Regions from separate parts of the Kitasatospora sp. NPDC007106 genome, predicted to be linked through region 2. Evidence: riboswitches for the same ligand, from Rfam matches in the RefSeq annotation. Region 2 holds a riboswitch; each other region holds the start of a gene.
The links. A riboswitch is a leader RNA that binds a small molecule or an ion and turns the genes downstream of it on or off. The one in region 2 is predicted to bind cyclic di-AMP.
Positions count from the first base shown of each region.

Region 1: another riboswitch for cyclic di-AMP. It lies ahead of ABZ641_RS09615 (transglycosylase family protein); the one in region 2 lies ahead of ABZ641_RS27100 (transglycosylase family protein).
Region 3: another riboswitch for cyclic di-AMP. It lies ahead of ABZ641_RS05470 (M23 family metallopeptidase); the one in region 2 lies ahead of ABZ641_RS27100 (transglycosylase family protein).
Region 4: another riboswitch for cyclic di-AMP. It lies ahead of ABZ641_RS26090 (NlpC/P60 family protein); the one in region 2 lies ahead of ABZ641_RS27100 (transglycosylase family protein).

Region 1 is NZ_JBEYFP010000065.1:12,376-17,677, reverse strand. It holds gene ABZ641_RS09635 (Ppx/GppA phosphatase family protein) at 11-952, opposite strand; partial or broken gene ABZ641_RS09630 (DUF501 domain-containing protein) at 1,090-1,599, opposite strand; gene ABZ641_RS09625 (septum formation initiator family protein) at 1,596-2,030, opposite strand; gene eno (phosphopyruvate hydratase) at 2,135-3,421, opposite strand; gene ABZ641_RS09615 (transglycosylase family protein) at 3,626-4,456, opposite strand; cyclic di-AMP (ydaO/yuaA leader) riboswitch at 4,461-4,626, opposite strand; gene ABZ641_RS09610 (cytochrome P450) at 4,839-5,302, opposite strand, start outside.
Region 2 is NZ_JBEYFP010000503.1:3-3,955, forward strand. It holds gene ABZ641_RS27095 (hypothetical protein) at 79-282, opposite strand; gene ABZ641_RS27100 (transglycosylase family protein) at 456-1,628, opposite strand; cyclic di-AMP (ydaO/yuaA leader) riboswitch at 1,634-1,832, opposite strand; gene ABZ641_RS27105 (hypothetical protein) at 2,099-2,284, opposite strand; gene ABZ641_RS27110 (hypothetical protein) at 2,427-3,953, shown strand, end outside.
Region 3 is NZ_JBEYFP010000027.1:24,078-29,379, forward strand. It holds gene ABZ641_RS05460 (GNAT family protein) at 1-427, opposite strand, end outside; gene ABZ641_RS05465 (hypothetical protein) at 524-1,405, shown strand; gene ABZ641_RS05470 (M23 family metallopeptidase) at 1,437-2,207, opposite strand; cyclic di-AMP (ydaO/yuaA leader) riboswitch at 2,215-2,377, opposite strand; gene ABZ641_RS05475 (YiaA/YiaB family inner membrane protein) at 2,603-2,893, shown strand; gene ABZ641_RS05480 (4-oxalocrotonate tautomerase family protein) at 2,920-3,129, opposite strand; gene ABZ641_RS05485 (alpha/beta hydrolase) at 3,278-4,114, shown strand; gene ABZ641_RS05490 (TetR-like C-terminal domain-containing protein) at 4,114-4,680, shown strand; gene ABZ641_RS05495 (hypothetical protein) at 4,737-4,907, shown strand; gene ABZ641_RS05500 (PaaI family thioesterase) at 5,103-5,302, shown strand, end outside.
Region 4 is NZ_JBEYFP010000462.1:39-4,333, forward strand. It holds gene ABZ641_RS26085 (NlpC/P60 family protein) at 231-1,289, opposite strand; gene ABZ641_RS26090 (NlpC/P60 family protein) at 1,528-2,595, opposite strand; cyclic di-AMP (ydaO/yuaA leader) riboswitch at 2,606-2,794, opposite strand; gene ABZ641_RS26095 (NlpC/P60 family protein) at 3,154-4,182, opposite strand.

The DNA of each region.
Region 1 (5,302 bases), on a different contig from region 2:
CCCGCAGTGGTCAGCGGGCAATACTCCAGGCGATGCCGTCGAGGATGTCGTGCTCGCTGACGACCACCTCGGCGGCGCCGGTGCGCTCCATGATCTCCAGCAGCACGAGGGCGCCGGCGGCGATCACGTCGGCCCGGCCCGGGTGCATCACCGGGATCGCCATCCGCTCGGCGTGGGTGGAGTGCAGCAGCCGGGTCGCCGTCGCGCGGACCTGCTCGACGTCCAGCCGGGCGTGGTGGATCTTCCCGGAGTCGTACTCCGGGAGGCCCAGGACGATGCCGGCCACGGTGGTGACGGTGCCGGCCAGGCCGACCAGGGTGGCCGCCTCGGTGAGCGGCACCGTCTCGGCGGCGGTGTCCAGCGCGGCGAGGATGTCGGTCTTGGCCCGGGCGATCTGATCCTCCGTCGGCAGCTCGGCGCCGCCGAAGTGCCGCTCGGTCATCCGGACGCAGCCGATGTCGACCGAGCGGGCGGCCTGCACCTCGTCACCGCCGAGCACGAACTCGGTGGAGCCGCCGCCGAGGTCGAAGACCAGGTACGGGGGCTTGAGGGAGCCGCCGGTGAGCTCCTTGGTGGCGCCGGTGAAGGAGAGCCGGGCCTCCTCGTCGCCGCTGACCACCTCGGGGACGACGCCGAGGATGCCGCGCACGCCCTCGGTGAACTCCGCGGCGTTCTCGGCGTCGCGGGAGGCGCTGGTGGCGACGAAGCGGATCCGCTCCGGGCCCACCCCGTGCGCCGCGACGATCTCCGCGTACTCGCGGCAGGCGGCGAAGGTGCGCTCCAGGGCGTCCGGGTGGAGCCGGCCGGTGGAGTCGACGCCCTGGCCGAGCCGGTTGATGATCATCCGGCGGTCGAGGTCGGCGATCTCCCCGGTCGCCGGGTCGAGGTCGGCGATCAGCAGCCGGATCGAGTTGGTGCCGCAGTCGATCGCGGCGACCCGGGTGGCGGTCACTGGTCCTCCTCCTCGGCGCGGGCGCGCTTGGCGGCGCGCTCGGCGGTCTTCTGCTCCTTGGCCGCGATGACCGCGGCGTGGTCCTGCTCCTTGGCCCGGTTGCGCAGGACCCGCTCGCCGGCCGCCTCGACCTCGGCCGGGGAGACGCACGGGCCCTTGGCCCACCAGTCCTCCAGCATGCCGATGGCCTCGTCGCCGAGCGGGTTGACGCCCTCGCCGGCCGCCAGCGAGTGGCCGACCAGCACGTGCAGGCACTTGACCCGGTCGGGCATGCCGCCGGCGCTGGGGAAGCCCTCCAGCACCTCGATGGCGTCGCGGCGGGCGATGTAGTCCTCGTGGGCCGCGCGGTAGGCGGCGGCGAGCTCCGGGTCCTCGGCGAGGCGGGTGCTCTGATCCTTCATCACGCCGTCGGCCTCCAGGGTGCCGATCAGCGAGGCCGCCTTGGGGCAGGTCAGGTAGTAGAGCGTCGGGAAGGGCGTGCCGTCGGGCAGCCGGGGTGCCGTCTCGACCACGTCGGGGTTGCCGCAGGGGCAGCGGTGGGCCACCCCGCGCAGCCCGCGCGGGACCCGGCCGAGCTGGGCGGCGATGGCGGCGACGTCGGCGTCCGACACGGTGCCGTCGGTGGCGGGGTGCTGTTCAGAGGTCATGGCGTGCTGTCTTCGTGAGGAGCGGGCGTCGAGTCGGCCAGGTCGACCGACTCGAGGACGGTGGTGTACCAGGGCTTGGCCGCCCTGACCGGGCCGGTGGGCAGCGCGTCGGCGGAGGCCGGGCCGGGGGACGCGGAGGGGTCGACCGAGACGAACGGGGTCTCGCCGGGCATCGCGAAGTGCAGCCGCTCGCGGGCCTGCGCCTTCACGTACTCCGGGTCCTGCCAGCGGGCCTTCGCCCGCCGGAGCTCGTCGACCTGCTGCCGGGCGTGCTCCGCCCTGGCCCGCTGGTCGGCGATCTCCGAGCGCTGCGTCAGGAACTGCCGGGTGGGGTAGGCGAGTATCGCCACCAGCGAGCACAGGACGAGCACGAGCACGGTGGCGCGGCTGGTGAAGCGCGGACGCCCCGCCAGTCCCGGGATCTTCCACATCGCTCGTACCCCTCCTGCTCACGCCGGTGCCCCGGCCCCCACCCTACGGGGTGGTTGCCGGGGCACCGGTCCAGCGGCCGTGTGTCAGCGCGCGGGTGTCAGCCTCAGCCCTCGTACTTGTAGCGGGGGAACGCGCCCCGGCCGGCGTACTCGGCGGCGTCGTCGAGGATCTCCTCGATGCGCAGCAGCTGGTTGTACTTGGCGACGCGCTCGGAGCGGGCCGGGGCGCCGGTCTTGATCTGGCCGCAGTTGGTGGCGACGGCGAGGTCGGCGATGGTGACGTCCTCGGTCTCGCCGGAGCGGTGCGACATCATGCAGCGGTAGCCGTTGCGCTGGGCCAGCTCGACGGCGTCCAGGGTCTCGGTGAGCGAGCCGATCTGGTTGACCTTCACCAGCAGCGCGTTGGCGGTGCCGGTCTCGATGCCGCGGCGCAGGCGCTCCGGGTTGGTGACGAACAGGTCGTCGCCGACCAGCTGGACCTTGTCGCCCAGCTTGTCGGTCATGGCCTTCCAGCCGTCCCAGTCCGACTCGTCCAGCGGGTCCTCGATGGAGACCAGCGGGTACGCGGCGACCAGCTCGGCGTAGTAGTCGATGAGCTCGGCGGAGGAGATCGCCTTGCCCTCGAAGGTGTAGGCGCCGTCGTTGTGGAACTCGGAGGAGGCGACGTCCAGGGCGAGCGCGACGTCCTTGCCCGGGGTGTAGCCGGCCTTCTTGATGGCCTCGACGATGAGGTCGAGCGCCTCGCGGTTGGAGTCCAGGTTCGGCGCGAAGCCGCCCTCGTCGCCGAGGCCGGTGGACAGGCCGCGCTCCTTCAGCACGCCCTTGAGGGTGTGGTAGACCTCGACGCCCCAGCGGACGGCCTCGGAGAAGGACTCCGCGCCGATCGGGGCGATCATGAACTCCTGGATGTCGACGTTGGAGTCCGCGTGCGAGCCGCCGTTGAGGATGTTCATCATCGGGACGGGCAGCACGTGGGCGTTGGGGCCGCCCAGGTAGCGGAACAGCGGCAGGTCGCTGGCCTCGGAGGCGGCGTGCGCCACGGCGAGGGAGACGCCGAGGATCGCGTTGGCGCCGAGCGAGGACTTGTCGGGGGTGGCGTCCAGGTCGAGCATGGCCTGGTCGATCAGGCGCTGCTCGGTGGCGTCGTAGCCGACCAGCTCCGGGCCGATCTGCTCGATGACGGCGAGGACGGCCTTCTCCACGCCCTTGCCGAAGTAGCGGTTCTTGTCGCCGTCGCGAAGCTCCAGGGCCTCGAAGGCACCGGTGGAGGCACCGGACGGGACAGCGGCACGACCGGTGCTGCCGTCGTCGAGGCCGACCTCGACCTCGACCGTGGGGTTACCGCGGGAGTCGAGGATTTCGCGGGCTACGACGACATCAATGGACGGCACGAGGCATCTCCTAGCGGAAGCGGATGAGGGTCGTTACGACCAGAGCCTAACCGCACGGGCCCACCGGGCCGTGCCGCGCATGGCCCTGTCTCACCGTGTGGCCGGTCTACTCGCCGGTAGTTCACCTGAAGGACCACAAAACCGGCCGCCCGCCCGCGGGTGCCGCCCCGCGGGCGGACGGACCGTTCGTACCGTGCCGGACCGTCAGGCCAGGCGCAGCTGCTGGCCGGGCAGGATCAGGTCCGGATCGGCGCCGACGGCCTCGCGGTTGTTCGTGTACAGCTGCTCCCAGCCGCCGGGCAGCCCGTGCGCGGCGGCGATGCCGGACAGCGTGTCGCCCTCCTGCACGGTGTACTGCTCGCGGCCGAGGGAGGGCACCGGAACGGCCTGCAGGGTGCGGGCGCCCTCGTCGGCGCCGTCGTCGGCCGGGTCGGCCGGGTCGGCCGGCCCGGTGGGCGCCGGCGGCAGGTGGCGCTCGTAGACCTCCTGGTGCGCCGTCCAGTACCACTGGTCGTCCTTCTGGTACCAGTACACGCCGGAGTCCGCGTCGAAGCCGCCGCGGCCGGGGAACTGCGGCGACGGCGACGACGGGGCCGCCGGGGCCGCCGGGGCCTGCGTCCGTCCGGTGCCGCTGCGCGTCCCGCCGCTCCCGGCGGACGCGCGGGTCAGGCCGGCGCGTTTGGAACACACCGGCCACGCGCCGGGCCCCTGGGAGGCCAGCACCTTCTCGGCGACGGCGATCTGTTCGCTCTTGCTCGCCTGGTGGGCGAGCGGGGCGTACCGGGCGCCGCCGAACCCCTTCCAGGTCCGGGCGGTGAACTGCAGCCCGCCGTAGAAGCCGTTGCCGGTGTTGATCCTCCAGTTGCCGCCGCTCTCGCACTGGGCGACCTTGTCCCAGATCGAGACGGGGGCGGCATGGGCTCCGCCCGCGGTGAGCAGCGGCAGGGCGAGGCCGACACCCGTGACACCCGCGACGGCGACCGCCTTCTCGGCGGACGTCCTGCGGCGGTGGCGGCCAGGTCCGGTGAAGAGCATGGGTTGTCCCTCTCCGAACGCCTGCGAGGTGAGCTGTCGGGTTCGGACCGGGAGGCTGGCCCGGCCGCGGCCGCAGGAGGGGCCCTGCTGACGCGGCTTCACCCCTAGCCGTGGGGACGGCGACGAACGTGGTTCCCCCGCCCCTGTCCTGGGTCTCGGTCGTGAGGCCCGGGCACGGCGGACAGGATTCGGCGTTGCCGTGCCGGGGTCCGCGGCTGCGGACTGTTCGGGAGAGTAAGCAGATCGAACGACCGATCACAAGCTCATATCGCGGGTATCACGGAGCAATTACGGAGAGCCGATAATCGCCCACGAACGATGCAGGTTTCTCCTGATTGACGAGTGTTCAGATCCGACCGGATCCGACCGGTGCGACACACCGTCAGACCGTGTCGCGCCGCCCGGACGGCCCTGCCGGGGTGAAGGCGACCGGCAGCTCGCGCAGGCCCCGCATGATGAGGCCGCCGCGCCAGCGCAGGTCCGCCGGGTCGGCGTCCAGGGCGAGGTCCGGCAGCCGGGTCAGCAGCGTCGCCAGGGCGGCCCGGCCCTCCAGGCGGGCCAGCGGGGCGCCGATGCAGTAGTGGATGCCGTGGCCGAAGCCCAGGTGCGGGTTGTCGGCGCGGGCGAGGTCCAGGGTGTTCTCGTCGGAGAACCGGGCCGGGTCGCGGTCGGCCGCCGCCAGCACCACCAGCACCGGGTCGCCGACCGGGATCTCCACCCCGCCGATCGTCAGCGGCCGGGTCGCGAACCGCCAGGTGGCCAGCTCCACCGGCCCGTCGTAGCGCAGCAGCTCCTCGATGCCGGTCTCCAGCAGGCCGCTCTCGCCGCGTGCCACCGACTCCTGCA
Region 2 (3,953 bases):
GCAACGACCCAGGGGCGCGTGGGGGCACCTGGTGGTCGGCCCGGCGCCCTGGCGGCTGATCCCCCCTGGGCGTGTGCCTCAGCCTTCTTCGACGGTGCGGTGGGGGCGGGTGGTGCGTTCGGCGTCGGCGGCGTCGCCGGTGCGGGCCTCGGTGCGGCGGCTGCGGGCCAGGTAGTCGCGGACGATCAGCTCCACCGCGTCCTGCGGGTTGCCCGCCCCGACGGCCAGCATGACCTCGATCGCCAGATCGGCGTCCAGCGTGACGGTGACCTTCGCTGCCATGGCGGCTCCTCAACTCCGTGGGAGCGTCAGCCTATCCGCGCGGGCAGGCCGCAGCCCCGGGGCGGCGGGAGGCCGCTCCGGGGCTGCGGAGGGGGAGAGGAGCGCCCGGGCCGAGGGACCCAGGTACGGCTTCGGGCGCCTGCCCCGGCGTGTGTGACGCCGGGAGGGGCGGTTCAGACCCGGCCGGCGAAGTCCGGGGCCCAGTTGGCGATGGTCTGGACGCGGACGCCGGCGCTCGGGTTGGCGGCCTCGACGTACTTGCCGTCGCCGATGTAGAGCGCGACGTGGTGCACGCCGGAGTTGCTGCCGTTGTTGGACCAGAACAGCAGGTCGCCCGGCTGCAGGTTGTCCAGCGAGACGCGGGTCGAGTAGTCGGCCTGGTCGGCGGCGACGCGCGGGACGGAGATGCCCGCGGCGCGCAGCGCGGCCTGGGTGAGGCCGGAGCAGTCCCAGCCGCCGTTGCCGGTGCCGCCGTAGATGTAGGCCTGGCCCACCTTGGAGAGCGCGAAGTTGACCGCGGCGGCCTTGGAGCCGGTGGCGGTCTGCGCGGTCGTGGTGGTGGTGCTCGCCTTGACCGCGGTGGTCGCCGGCTTGGCGGCGGCCGGGGCGGCCTGGGCCGGGGTGGAGGACGCCTTGGCGGGGGTGCCCAGCGACAGCTTCTGGCCCGGGTAGATGGTGTGCGGACCGTTCTTCAGGACCGACTTGTTGATCTCGTAGAGCTTCTGCCAGCCGCCCTGGACGTGGTTGTGCTCGGCGATGGTCGACAGCCAGTCGCCGGCCCGCACGGTGTAGGTGGCGCCGTGGCTCCACTGGCCCTGCCGGGACTTCTGGCCCTGCCAGGCCTTGCCGTCCTGCGAGGTGCCGGTGGAGGCGGTCGAGCCGGTGGAGGCGGCCGGCGCGGCCGGCGCGGCCGGCTGGGCGGGGGTGGTGGCCGCCGGGGCCGGGGTGGAGGCGGAGCCGCCGGTGTTGATCTCGGGGGCCGGACCGCCCTTGGTCAGGCCGGCCTTGACGGAGCAGACGGGCCAGGCGCCGGGGCCCTGGACGGCCAGCACCTTCTCGGCGACGGCGATCTGCTGGTCCTTGGTGGCCAGGTCGGCGCGGGAGGCGTAGCTGCCGCCGCCGAAGGAGGTCCAGGTGCTGTTGGTGAACTGGAGGCCGCCGTAGAAGCCGTTGCCGGTGTTGATGTGCCAGTCGCCGGAGGACTCGCACTGGGCGACCTTGTCCCAGGTGGAGACCGAGGCGGCGGAGGCGGTGCCGGCGGCCAGCGACGGGATGCTGAGGCCGATGCCGACGACGCCGGTGGTGGCGAGAATGCGGCGGCCGCGCTTGGAGTTGATGGACAGCATGAAGCAGCGTTCCTCTCCCACGCCTGCGAGGTGAGCTGTCGGATTCGGGCTGGAGTTGCCCGGCCGCGCGCGCAGGATCCGGCGATCCCTCGCCGTTTCCGCGCGTGCGGCTTCACCCCAAGCCGGGGAGCGGTGCTGGACCGCTCCCGGGCGACTTACCTGGTTCCCCCGCCCCTGCCGAAGTGCGTTTCGCATTGCCAGTCGGACCGCCGGCAGGACTCGGCGTTCGGGCCAACTGGGTCCGTGTGACCACGAACGTGGGAGGACATTAGACAGAGTTAAGTTCAAACCGCAAACATGTGTGATGCCGGTCACAGCCGATCTTGGTATATTCCATGATCGACCCCTTGATCTTTTCGTGATCGACTTCTGTCGATTTCCGGCAAGGCCCTTCCGGGAAAACCGGCCTGTTTATGCTTCAGGACGGGGGGCCGGGCGACGGCCCGGGGGAGGGGTCGACCGCTCATGGATCACCACGGGCAGCACCGGGAGGCGGAGTCCGGCGGAGTGCCGCGACGGCCGGCGCCGCACCGCCGGGTCGGCCGGCGCAGGATGCTCGTCTGGCTCGGGATCTCCACCGCCGCGGCCGCGGTCGGCGGCGGCGAGTTGGCCCGCCGTGCGCTCGCCTCGTCGGCCGCGCCGGCGTCGGCGGCCACGCCCCTCCCTGCGGCCTCCGGAGGGCCCTCTGCCGGGCATGCGCGGGCTGCCCCGGCTCCTGTCGGCCCCTCGCCCTCCCCGGTCGATCTGACGGGCCGCCGCTGGTCCGACCCGGCGGGCTGGGGCGGCGCCGTCCCCGGGGTGAGGAGCGCCGTCAGGATCGCCGACCGCGTCCTGCTGGACGCCGACGCGTCGATCGGCTCCCTGGTGGTCGAGCCGGGCGGCTCGCTGGTCTTCGCCCCCGGGCGCAGCCTCACGCTCTCCTCCGCGGGCGCCGTGGAGGTCCGCGGCGTCCTGGCGCTGGCCCCGGCGGACGGCTCCGTGCACACCCTGAGATTTCCGTCCGTGAACGAACGAAGCTTCCGCGGCGGCGGCATGACGGTGGTGGAGGGGGACACCGGGCTCTGGGTGACCGGCACCGGCTACCTGCGGCTGGACGGCGCCGCCAAGACCGCCTGGGTCCGCGCCGCCGCCGCGCTGCGGGCCGGCGACACCGAGCTGCGGCTGGCCGAGCCGCCCGTCGGCTGGCGGGCGGGCGACGAGCTGGCCGTCACGCCGACCGGACCCCCGAGCGAGGACGAATTCTCCACCCGGTACGATCTGTGCACGATCAGACGGGTCGACGGCAAGACCGTCACGCTGACCGCACCCCTGGCACACCCGCACCCGCGGGTGACCGCCGGCGGCGGCGTCGCGGTCGGCGCCGAGGTGCTCAACCTGACCCGCAGCGTCCGGATCGAGGGCACCGCCGAGGGCCGTGCCCACGTCCACCTGACCAGCTCGCGCCGGGCCGACGTCCGGCACGCCGCGCTGCGCTGGCTCGGCCCGCGGCAGCCGGGCAAGGAGACCTGGAACGGCTCGTCGGTCACCGAGCCCGTGCTCGGCCGGTACGGCCTGCACTTCCACATGCTCGGCGACACCTCCCGCGGCACCGTCGTCGAGGGCGTGGTGGTCCGCGACAGCGGCAGCCACGCCTTCGTCCCGCACGCCAGCCACGGCATCACCTTCCGCAGCTGCATCAGCCACAACACCTGGGAGGACGCCTACTGGTGGGACGGCCCGCTGGACACCCGCACCCCGCAGGCGCCGTCCGACGACATCACCTACGAGTCCTGCGTGGCCTCCCGCACCGTCCACGAGCCGAACCCCCGCGGCTACCGGCTCACCGGCTTCTCGCTCGGCGCCGGCACCGGCGGCACCGCTCGCGACTGCGTGGCCGTCGGCGTCCAGGGCGCCACCGGCGCCTCGGGCTACGAGTGGCCGGAGACCAGCGAGGGCGTCTGGACCTTCGAGCGCTGCCTGGCCCACAACAACCTCGAGAACGGCCTCTTCGTCTGGCTGAACGCCCGTCACCACCACACCCTGGAACGCTTCGTCGCGTACCACAACGGCGGCTGGGGCGTCGAGCACGGCGCCTACCTCAACGACTTCGACTACAACGGCGGCGTGCTGTACGGCAACGGCGCCGGGGGAGTGGCCGTGCACGCGCTCGGCCGGGACAAGGGCACCGTCTTCGACGGCCTGCTGATCGACGCCGCGGGCCAGTCCGACTACGCGGTCGCCACGGCCAAACACCAGCTCGCCGGAACGACGGTGACGATCGGTCGGAGCCACCTGACGGGCTATCGGAAGGCCGGCGTCGCGTTCCGGGCCACCGCGGACGGCGAG
Region 3 (5,302 bases), on a different contig from region 2:
CGGCGAGCCGGTGCAGGCCGAGCGTCCCGAAGCCGAACCCGCAGAGCAGCGCGAGGACTTCGCCCGCGTAGCCGTTGCCCCAGGTGTCCCGGCGCAGCACGCAGCCGAGGGAGGCGGCGCGGGTGCCTTCGAGTTCGAGGACGGCCTGGCCGATCGGCGGGGTCCCGCCGTCCCGCTCGGCCGGGGCGACGGCGAGCCGGTAGACGGTGCGCGGGTCCTGCTCGGCCTCGTCGAGGGAGAGCTCGACCTGGTCGGCGCACTCCTCCTCGTCGCACACCTCGTACCCGAGGTGCCGGACGGTCTCCGGGTCGCCGAGGACGGCGTGCAGGGCGAGAACGTCCTCCGGGTCCAGCCGGAACTCGCGGATCGCCAGGCGCGGTCCCACCAGGCGGACCTGGCGGACCGTCCGGACCTGTTCGGCTGTCATGGCCGCCGACCCTACCCCGGCCGGCCCGGCCGCACCCCCGGCCCGCGGCGGGCCCGGGTGCCGCGCGCCGGACCCCGCACCGGCTACGGTACCGGCGTGGACGACGAAGACCTGCAGCTCATCCCCCGTACCCGCGCCGGGTCCCTGCTCGCCTGGGCGGACGCCGAGGCACTGCCCCCGGTACCGGAGGAGGCCGTCCAGCAGGTCCTGACCCTGCTGGAACTCGGCGGCGCACCGCTCCACGACGGCTGGCCCGAACTCGGCTCCGCCGTGGTCGAACAACTGCTCCACGAACGGCTCCACCTGTACGTCCAGCCGGAGGGCGACCCCGGCGTGTACGGCGAGACCGTCCGGCTGCTGATCGACCACCAGCGGGCCGCCCGGCGGCTCAACGCCAAGCGGCAGGAGCGGCTGCACGCCGAGGCGGAATGGCAGGGCGAACTGCTCGGGACGCTGCTGCGGCGGCCGCAGCTGCTGACCTGGCCCCGGCTCTACACGCTGCTGCTGCGGGCGGACGGGGTGGACACCGCGGACACCGACGCGGTGCGGGCCTGGCTGGACGGCTTCCGCGCCCTGGAGCCCGAGGACCGGGCGGCGGCGTACGCGGCCCTGGTCGACGGCGGCGCACTGGACCCGATGACCGGGGCGGACGCGGCACTCGGCTGGGGCGAGGCGCACCTGCTGTCGATCGGCATGGCGACGGACGGGGCGCGGCGGCTGCTGGAGTACGGGCTGATGCAGCGCAGCTACCGGAACCTGGCGGCGCTGACCGCGCAGGGCGAGCCGATGCCGTACGAGCTGCGGGGGGAGTTCGAGGACTTCGAGCAGGTCGTGGCGGACGTCGCGCTGTGGCTGTGCGGGCAGTGGACCGTCCCGGGGCTGCCGGCCCTGCTGCTCACCGACTACCCCGACCTGGCCCCCGAACCCGGCACCGCCGAACTGGAGGCCTACGCCGCAGCCCGCCAGGAGGAGCAGTAGGGGCGCGCGGGGGCACCCGGGAAAGGACTTCTCAGGGCTGGACGCCGTGGGAGCGGAGCCAGCCGAGGGGGTCGACGGGGGCGCCGCCGGCGGGGCGGATCTCGAGGTGGAGGCGGGGGGTGGTGACGCTGCCGGTGGCGCCGACCGTGCCGAGGACGGTGCCGCGCTCGACCGGGCCGTCGGTGACCGCGAGCCGGTTGAGGTGGCAGTACCAGACCTCGGTGCCGTCGGGCAGGGTCTCGACGATCCGGTAGCCGTAGGAGCCGGCCCAGCCGGCCGAGGTGACGGTGCCGTTGCCGACGGCGGTGACCGGGGTGCCGGTGGCGGCCTGGAAGTCGAGGCCGGTGTGCAGGTGGGCCCAGTGGCCGCCGGGGCCGTACTGGGCGCCGAGGGTGTAGCCGGTGGTCGGCAGGGCGAGGGCGGTGGCCTCGACGGCGGCCTGGGCGGCGCGGCGGGCCTCGGCCTCCTGCGCGGCGGCGAGGCGGGCGGCCTCGTCGGCGGCGGTGCGGTGGTCGGCCTGCTGCTGGATGCGGGCGAAGAGGGCGAGGCCCGGGTCGGCGGAGTCGGCGGCCTGGTCGGGCGCGCTCACGGCGGGTTCGGCCGCGGCGGCCGGGCCGGCGGCGGCCGCGGTCATGCCGGCGGCGCCGAGGGTGGCGGCCACGGTGGCGGTGACGCCCAGCAGCGGGCTGCCGCCCCTGGTCTGCCGGGGCATCCGGTGGCGGGCCTGGTCGGCCTGCTCCCAGGGGTGGTCGAGGAGCTGGGTGGCTGCGGCGGTGGAGTCCGCCGAGTGCGTCGACGCCACGGGGGCGCACTCCTTTCCTTCCCTCGCCGACCGGGTTAGCTGACGGGTTCGGAGCAGGAAGGTCTCCTACGGCTGGGCCACCGGCCCGGCCGATTCACCCCAAGGAAGGTGGTTCCCCGGCTCCCGTGACCACCGGCGAAGGCAGCCGCGGGATTGAGCGACACGCGCACGGTGCCGTGTCGGTACGGCGTTGCCGACCGCGCTGCGTTATCAAACGTTAATGCTAGGCACGCCTTGATTCCAAGCGTCTGCGACGGTGGATTCGTAAGGGCTACGCGCAGGATGGGCGATTTGCCATAGATTGTGAATCCGCCCCTGACGGAGGGTGATCGCCCCCCTCGGGGTGAGTATCCGTACTCATGCGGGCCGGTGCCCGCTCCGGGACCCTGCAAGGCATGAGCGCACCGATGCAGTCCCGCACCACGGCCGCCTACTACGTGCAGGCCGTCCTGTCCTTCGCCCTCGCCACGGCCGCCCTGGCGATCGGGATCGCCCGCCTCCCGGTGGACGCCTGGATGCGCGCCTTCCTGGCGGTCGCCCTGCTGTACGTGATCACGTCCTCGTTCACGCTGGCCAAGGTGGTCCGCGACCGCCAGGACGCCGGCGAGCTGGTGTCCCGGGTGGACCAGGCCAGGCTGGACAAGCTGCTGGCCGAACACGACCCGTTCCGGGCCGACAACCTCTGAGCCCCCGCGGGCCCGGCCCGCGGCGGTCAGCCGGCGGAGGCGGCCCGGGCCTGCTTGGCGGCGAAGGTCTCGCCGCCGGCCGCCCAGTTCTCGGCCGGGATCTCCTCGACGACGACCCAGACCTTCTCCGGGTCCATGCCGGTCGCCCGGGCGTAGGCGGCGGTGAGCTCGCGGGCGATCTCGGCGCGCTGCTCCTCGGTGCGGCCGGCCAGCTGCTTGACGGTGATGAGGGGCATGACGCCTCCGGTCTCTCGGTTCCCGCGGTCGCCGAAAGCTACCGCAGCCGGCACGAGCCGCCGCGCCGCCCTTGACGACTAAGGCTATTAGCCGTAGCTTTATGGCTACGGGCAATCAGCCGCGTCAGCGAGGCCAAGGAGGCCGGCCGTGAACGACACCCAGCACGCCCTGCAGACCCGCCACCTGGACGTCCCCGGCGGCCGCCTGGCGTACGACGACACCGAGCAGGGCACGGGCACCCCCGTCGTCCTGCTGCCCGGGATGCTCGACCTGCGGTCGGCCTACCGGCACCTGCACCCGCTGCTCACCGCCGCCGGACACCGGGTGGTCACCATGGACCTGCGCGGCATGGGCGAGTCCTCGGCCGCGTGGGACGACTACTCGCCGACCGCGATCGCCGGCGACGTCCGCGCCCTGCTCGACCACCTGGGCATCGACCGCGCCGTCCTGGTGGGCAGCTCGTACACCGGCGCCACCGTCGTCCGGGTCGCCGCGGACGCCCCGGAGCGGGTCGCCGGGATCGTCCTGGTCGACGCCTTCTTCGAGAACTTCCCGCCGAACCTGCTGCAGAAGGCCATGGTCGGCCTGCTCGCCCCGGCCGTCACCTGGTTCCCCGGGCTGTGGGGCGCCGCGCAGAAGTTCTACTTCCCGACCGCGCGGCCCGCGGACTTCGATGCCCAGCGGGCCCGGCTGGTCGCCGCGCTGAAGCAGCCGGGGCGCCGCCGGGCGGTCCGCGGCTACGTCCGCGGCGACTCCGCGCCGACCGGCTGGGGCGCGGACGTGCAGTGCCCGGCGCTGGTCGTCATGGGCAGCCGGGACCCGGACTTCCCCGACCCGGCGGCGCTCGCCGAGCGGCAGGCCTCGGCACTGCGGGGGCGTATGGTGATCATCGAGGGCGGCGGCCACTACCCGATGGCCGGGTACCCGCAGGCCACCGCCGACGCCCTGCTGCCCTTCCTGGCCGAAGTGAACGAGGTCGCCTGATGCCCCGGGCCGGACTGACCCCCGCCGCCGTCGTCGACCGCGCGCTGGAACTCGTCGACGAGCAGGGCCCGGAGGCCCTCACCCTGGCCGCGGTCGCCGGCCGGGCCGGGGTGGCCACCCCCTCGCTCTACAAGCACGTCACCGGCGGCCTCGCCGAACTGCGCCGGCTGATCGCCGTCCGGGTCACCGACGAGCTGACCGAACGGCTGTCCCGGGCGGTGCTCGGCCGCGGCGGCGACGAGGCGCTCGCGGCGCTGATCGACGCCTACGTCGACTACGCGGTGCAGTACCCGTCCCGCTACGCGGCCCTGCCGCAGGCACCGCAGGACGACCCGGCGTCGACAGCGGCGGCCGGCCGGCTGGTCGAGGTGATCCTGGCGGTGCTGCGCGGGTACGGGCTGGCCGGCTCCGAGCTGATCCACGCCACCCGGACGGTCCGCGCCGCGGCGCACGGCTTCGCCTCGCTGAGCACCGCCGGCGGGTTCCGGCTGGCCGAGGACGTCGCGACCACCCGGCAGCGGCTCACCGGGGCGCTGGTCGCGGGCCTGCGCGACTGGCCGCGCTGAACCGCCCGTGACCCGGCGGCGCCCCGCGCGTTGTGCAGGGCATGAAGAAGCGCAGCATGCTCGCCTTTGCCTCGCTCGCCGTCGGCGTCGTCGCCTCGCTGACCGCCCCGAGCGCCCACGCCGACGGGCCGCGGCACCGCACCGGTGACGCCAGGACGGTCACCGGCACCGAGCTCCCGGACACCGCCGCCGCCGAGCAGGCCGCCGAGGACGCCGACCTCGCCTGAGCCGGGCGGCCCGCCGCCGCCCGCCCCCGCTCCCCACGGGCCCGCGCCGACCGGCGCGGGCCTCCGTGCTGTCCGGGGCGGTGTGCCGGGCCGGGCGGGCGGTGTGCCGGGCGGCACAGCTCCGACCGGGTTGACGCGGGACGGGTCGGCGGCGGATGGTTCTGGGGCACTCCCCCCCCGCACCAGGACCGCGCCATGGACACCCTCACCGACCGCCTCCGCAGCAACCTCGACGGCCAGCCGATGCTGGCGACCCTGGGGGTGGAGATCGTCGAGCTGGCCCGCGGCCGGGTGGTGCTCGACCTGCCCGTGCGGCCCGCGGTGACCCAGCAGAACGGCTTCGTGCACGCCGGCGCCATCTCCACGCTCGCCGACGCGGCGGCCGGGGCGGCCGC
Region 4 (4,295 bases), on a different contig from region 2:
GGCGCTCGGCGCGCCCTGCGGGTACAGGCCGGCCCGGTCCCCGGTGGCGGGCAGGGCGCGGGGTGCGGAGAGCTGGGCGAGACCGCCGACGGCCAGCAGCAGAGCGGTGCGCCGGGAGATCCGGCCGCCGGCGGGCAGCACGGACCGGCCCGCCGCGGCGCGCCGGGGCAGGTCGGTGACCAGGGGCTCGGCCTCCCCGCCGGACGGGCCGGGCTGCCGGTGGAAGGCGCTCAGACCCGCACCACCCCGCTGACGGGCATGGCACCGACGCTCTCGTAGCGGACCCGGGCTCCGGGGTACGGGGCATGCACGACCACGCCGCCGCCGGCGTACATGCCGACGTGGTGCATGTCCTTGTAGAAGATCACCAGGTCTCCCGGTCGCGCCTCGGACAGGCTGACTCGCCTCCCCGCGTGTGCCTGCGCCTGCGAGGTGCGCGGCAGGGTGACTCCGGCCTGCCGCCAGCTCCAGTACATCAGACCGGAGCAGTCGAACGTGGAAGGGCCGGTGGATCCGTAGACGTAGGGCGAGCCGATCCGGCTGATCGCGGCGGCCAGGGCGGCGGCGGCACGGTCGGAGGAGGGCGGCTGGTCGCCGAGGTCGATCCGGTCGGCGCCGTGCGCTGCGCGGCGGGCCGCGTCGGCGGCGTCGTCCGCGGCCAGCCGGGCGCGTTCGTCGGTGGTGAGGCCGCCGAGCAGCCGCTGGGCGTCGCCGAGCCGGCGCCGGACCTCGTCCTTGTGGTCGGCGAGCGAGCGGCGGACCTCCTCCAGCTCGGCGAGCTTGGCGGTGGCCTCGGCGCGGCGCTGGTCGAGCCGGCGCTGCCGGTCGAGCACCTGGTGCAGGGTGTCGCTCTGCCGGCTGGCGGCCTGGTCGAGGGCGCGGGCGCGGGTGAGGTAGCCGGCCGGGTCGGACTCCAGCATGAGGCGGACGGAGGGGTCGAGCCCGCCGTCGCGGTACTGGGCGGCGGCGGCGGTGGCGAGGTCGGTGTAGAGCCCGTTCAGCTCCTCCTGGCCGGCGGCGACCTGGTCCTGCAGCTGGCCGGCCTCGGTCTGCAGGCGTTTCTGGTCCTCCCCCGCGGCGTTCGCGCGCTCGCTGGCCTGCTCGGCCTCCTCGTAGAGCCGGTCGACCTTCGCCCGGACGTCGGCCGTCCGCCGCCCGGGGTCGGCGGGGGCGCCGTGGGCCGCGGTGCCGACGGTGGCGCCGACGGCCGTGGTCGCCGCGGCCGTGAGCACCAGGGCCCGGGCGAGGGTGTGGCCGCCCGGCAGTTGGGGGCGTCGATGCGCGGACATGCGGCGGCGGCTCCGTTCCTGCGAACGGACGGCCGCCGCCGCCCGGGTCGGGCGGGCGTCCTCGCGGACATCCGGGGGCAGACGTTAGCGAGTCCGGCCGAGCTAGTCCAAACCCTGCCAGCACCGAATATTTGACCTTCAATCGGACATTCTGCCGACTGGGCCGCCGGGTGCGGCAACGGCCGCGGGCCCGGCCCCCAGGGGGAGCCGGGCCCGCGGGGAGCCGCCGGACGGGCCGTCAGACCCGGACGATCGCCGAGATCGGCATGGCCGTCGCCGAGACGTAACGGACGACCGCACCGGTGTGCGGCGCGTGGATGACCTGCCCGCCGCCCACGTACATGCCGACGTGGTGCTGGTCGCCGTAGTAGATCACCAGGTCGCCGGGCTTGGCGTTGGCGATGTTGGTGCCGATGTTGGTGCCCGCGCCGGCCTGGGACTGCGAGGTGCGCGGGATCGAGACGCCGGCCTTGCCGTACGCCCACTGCATCAGACCGGAGCAGTCGAAGGTGCTCGGGCCGGTCGCACCGTACACGTACGGGGCGCCCAGCGCGGACTTGACGGCCGCGATCGCCTTGGCGGTGTACGAGCCCGAGGGCACGTCCACACTGCCGAGGTCGGGACGGGCGGTGTCCCGCGAGGCGCGGTCCGCGGAGGACTTGGCCGCGGAGGCCGCCTTCGCCTCGGCCGCGGCGAGGTCGTCCTTCTCCTTCTGCGTGAGGGTGTTCAGCAGGGCGCTGGCCTTGGCCAGCTTGTCCTGGAACTCCTCCTTCTTGGCCTTCAGCGCGCGGGTGCTGGTGTCCAGCTCGGCGAGCTTGTGCTCGGCCTCGACCTTCTGGCCGTCCAGCTTGGCCTGCTCGGCCTTGAAGGACTTGAGGGTGTCGGCCTGGGTGGCGCTCATCCGGCTGACCGCGCCGGCCTGGCCCAGGAACTCGCCCGGGTTGCTGGAGAGCATCAGCTGGACGGTCGGCGAGATGCCGCCGTCGCGGTACTGCTGGGCCGCGACCTCGGCGAGGCGGCCCTGGACGCCGCTGACCTCCGCCTGCTGGCGGGCGACCTGGTCCTGCAGCTGGGTGACCTGCTTCTGCAGGTCCTGCTGCTTCTGCTCGGCCGCGAGGTAGGCCTCGTTGGAGGCCTCGGCCTGCTCGTTGAGCTGGTCGACCTGGGCCGCGACCTGCTCCTTGGTGGGGGTCGGGTCCGCGTGCGCGCCGGTCTGCGAGGAGAGGGCCACCGCAGTGGCGGCTGCCGCAGTCAGGATCGAGGCACGGGTACGGCCGACGGGCTTGGGACGACGATGGGACGCCACGAAGGCGGACTCCTTCTTCCTCACACCGCCTACCGGGTGAGCTGACGGGTTCGGGCCGGAAGCATTGCCCTACGACGCCTCACGCCCGCACCCGCCCGTCCGCGGTCCGACCGCGGCCCGGCCGGCGCGGCCGACCTGACGCCGATTCACCCCGAGGGAAACGTGGTTCCCCGGCTCCGTTCGACAGCACCCCCGCAGGGGCTCCCCGTGGACGGTCGGGACCGTCCTGCTGCGTCGCGGACTCGGCGGCGACCACCGCCGCCGCCCGGGTTGGGCGAACCACTGTGCGGTGATCCGTGGGGATGACCCTAGTAACCGATCCGTGATCCGTTCAAATCCTTGTCAGAAAAACGACGGGGAAATGTTGTCGTGAAAATGTGATTGCGACCGCCGGTGACCGGCAATCCACGCTCGGCTGACGCGATGTCACCCGTCGGCGGACAAAACGCGACGCCCGGGCGTGTCGGAGATCACACGGTGATCGCGACGCGCCCGGGCGTGTCATGCGGCATCAGAAACGCCGCAGGTGAGGCTTATGTCCGAATTGCTACTGGAGGGTCAGACGCGGCGGATCGTCTTGATCGGCAGGGTGTCGGCGTCCATCACCTTCACCACGTCGCCGGTGTGCGGCGCGTGGACGACGAGGCCGTTGCCGATGTACATGCCGACGTGGTGCGCGTCCGAGTAGTAGATGACGAGGTCACCCGGCTGGGCGTCGGCCAAGGAGGGTACCCGGGCGCCGACGCTCGCCTGCGACTGCGAGGTGCGCGGCAGCGACACGCCGGCCTTGGCGTACGCCCACACCATCAGACCGGAGCAGTCGAAGGAGTTCGGGCCGGTGGCGCCCCAGACGTACGGGGTGCCGCGCTTGCCCATCGCCGCGGCGACCGCGGTGGCCGCGTAGCCGGAGGCCGGCGGCAGGCTGCCCAGGTCGTAGCGGCTGTCGCCGCGCGAGGCGCGGTCGGTGCCGAGGACCGCGGCGCGCTCGGCGGCGGTCAGCGTGCTCAGCAGGCTCTGGGCCTCGGAGAGCTTCTTCTGGACCTCCGACTTGGCGTCGTTCAGGACCTGGGTGGAGCGGTCCAGCTCGGACAGGATGGCGGCGGCCTCCTGCTTCTGCTGGTCCAGCCGGCGCTGCTGGTCCCGCAGGCCCTTCAGCGTCGAGGCCTGGGTGTCGGTGGCCTGCTCGTTGCTGGACGCCTTCGCGAGGTAGTTGTCCGGGTTCGAGGAGAGCATCAGCGCGACCGTCGGGTCGACGCCGCCGGTGCGGTACTCGTCGGCCGCGACCGCGGACAGGCCCGACGCCACCTGGGAGAGCTGCTCCTGGCTGCGGGCGATCTGGTCCTGCAGCTGGTCGGCCTGCTTGCGGAGCTGGTCGGCCCGCTCCTTGGCGCCGTTGTACTTCTCGGCCGCCTGCTCCTGCTCCTCGAGCAGCTTGTCGACCTGGACCTTCACCTCGTCCTTGCTCGGCTTCGCCGGCGCGGCATGCGCGGCGGCCTGGGCCGACAGGGCGACCGCGGTCGCGGCGGCAGCGGTGAGCACGGTGACCCGCGCGCGGCTCGGCTGCTTGGGACGGCGGTGGGAGGCCAAGGGACTAGCTCCTTCTTCCTGCTGGACTCACCCGATCGGGTGGACGTCCGGAAAATAGGTTTGACGCCAGACCCTAGTGAAGATCCGCCCCCTGCGCCACTCCCGTGCCGGGC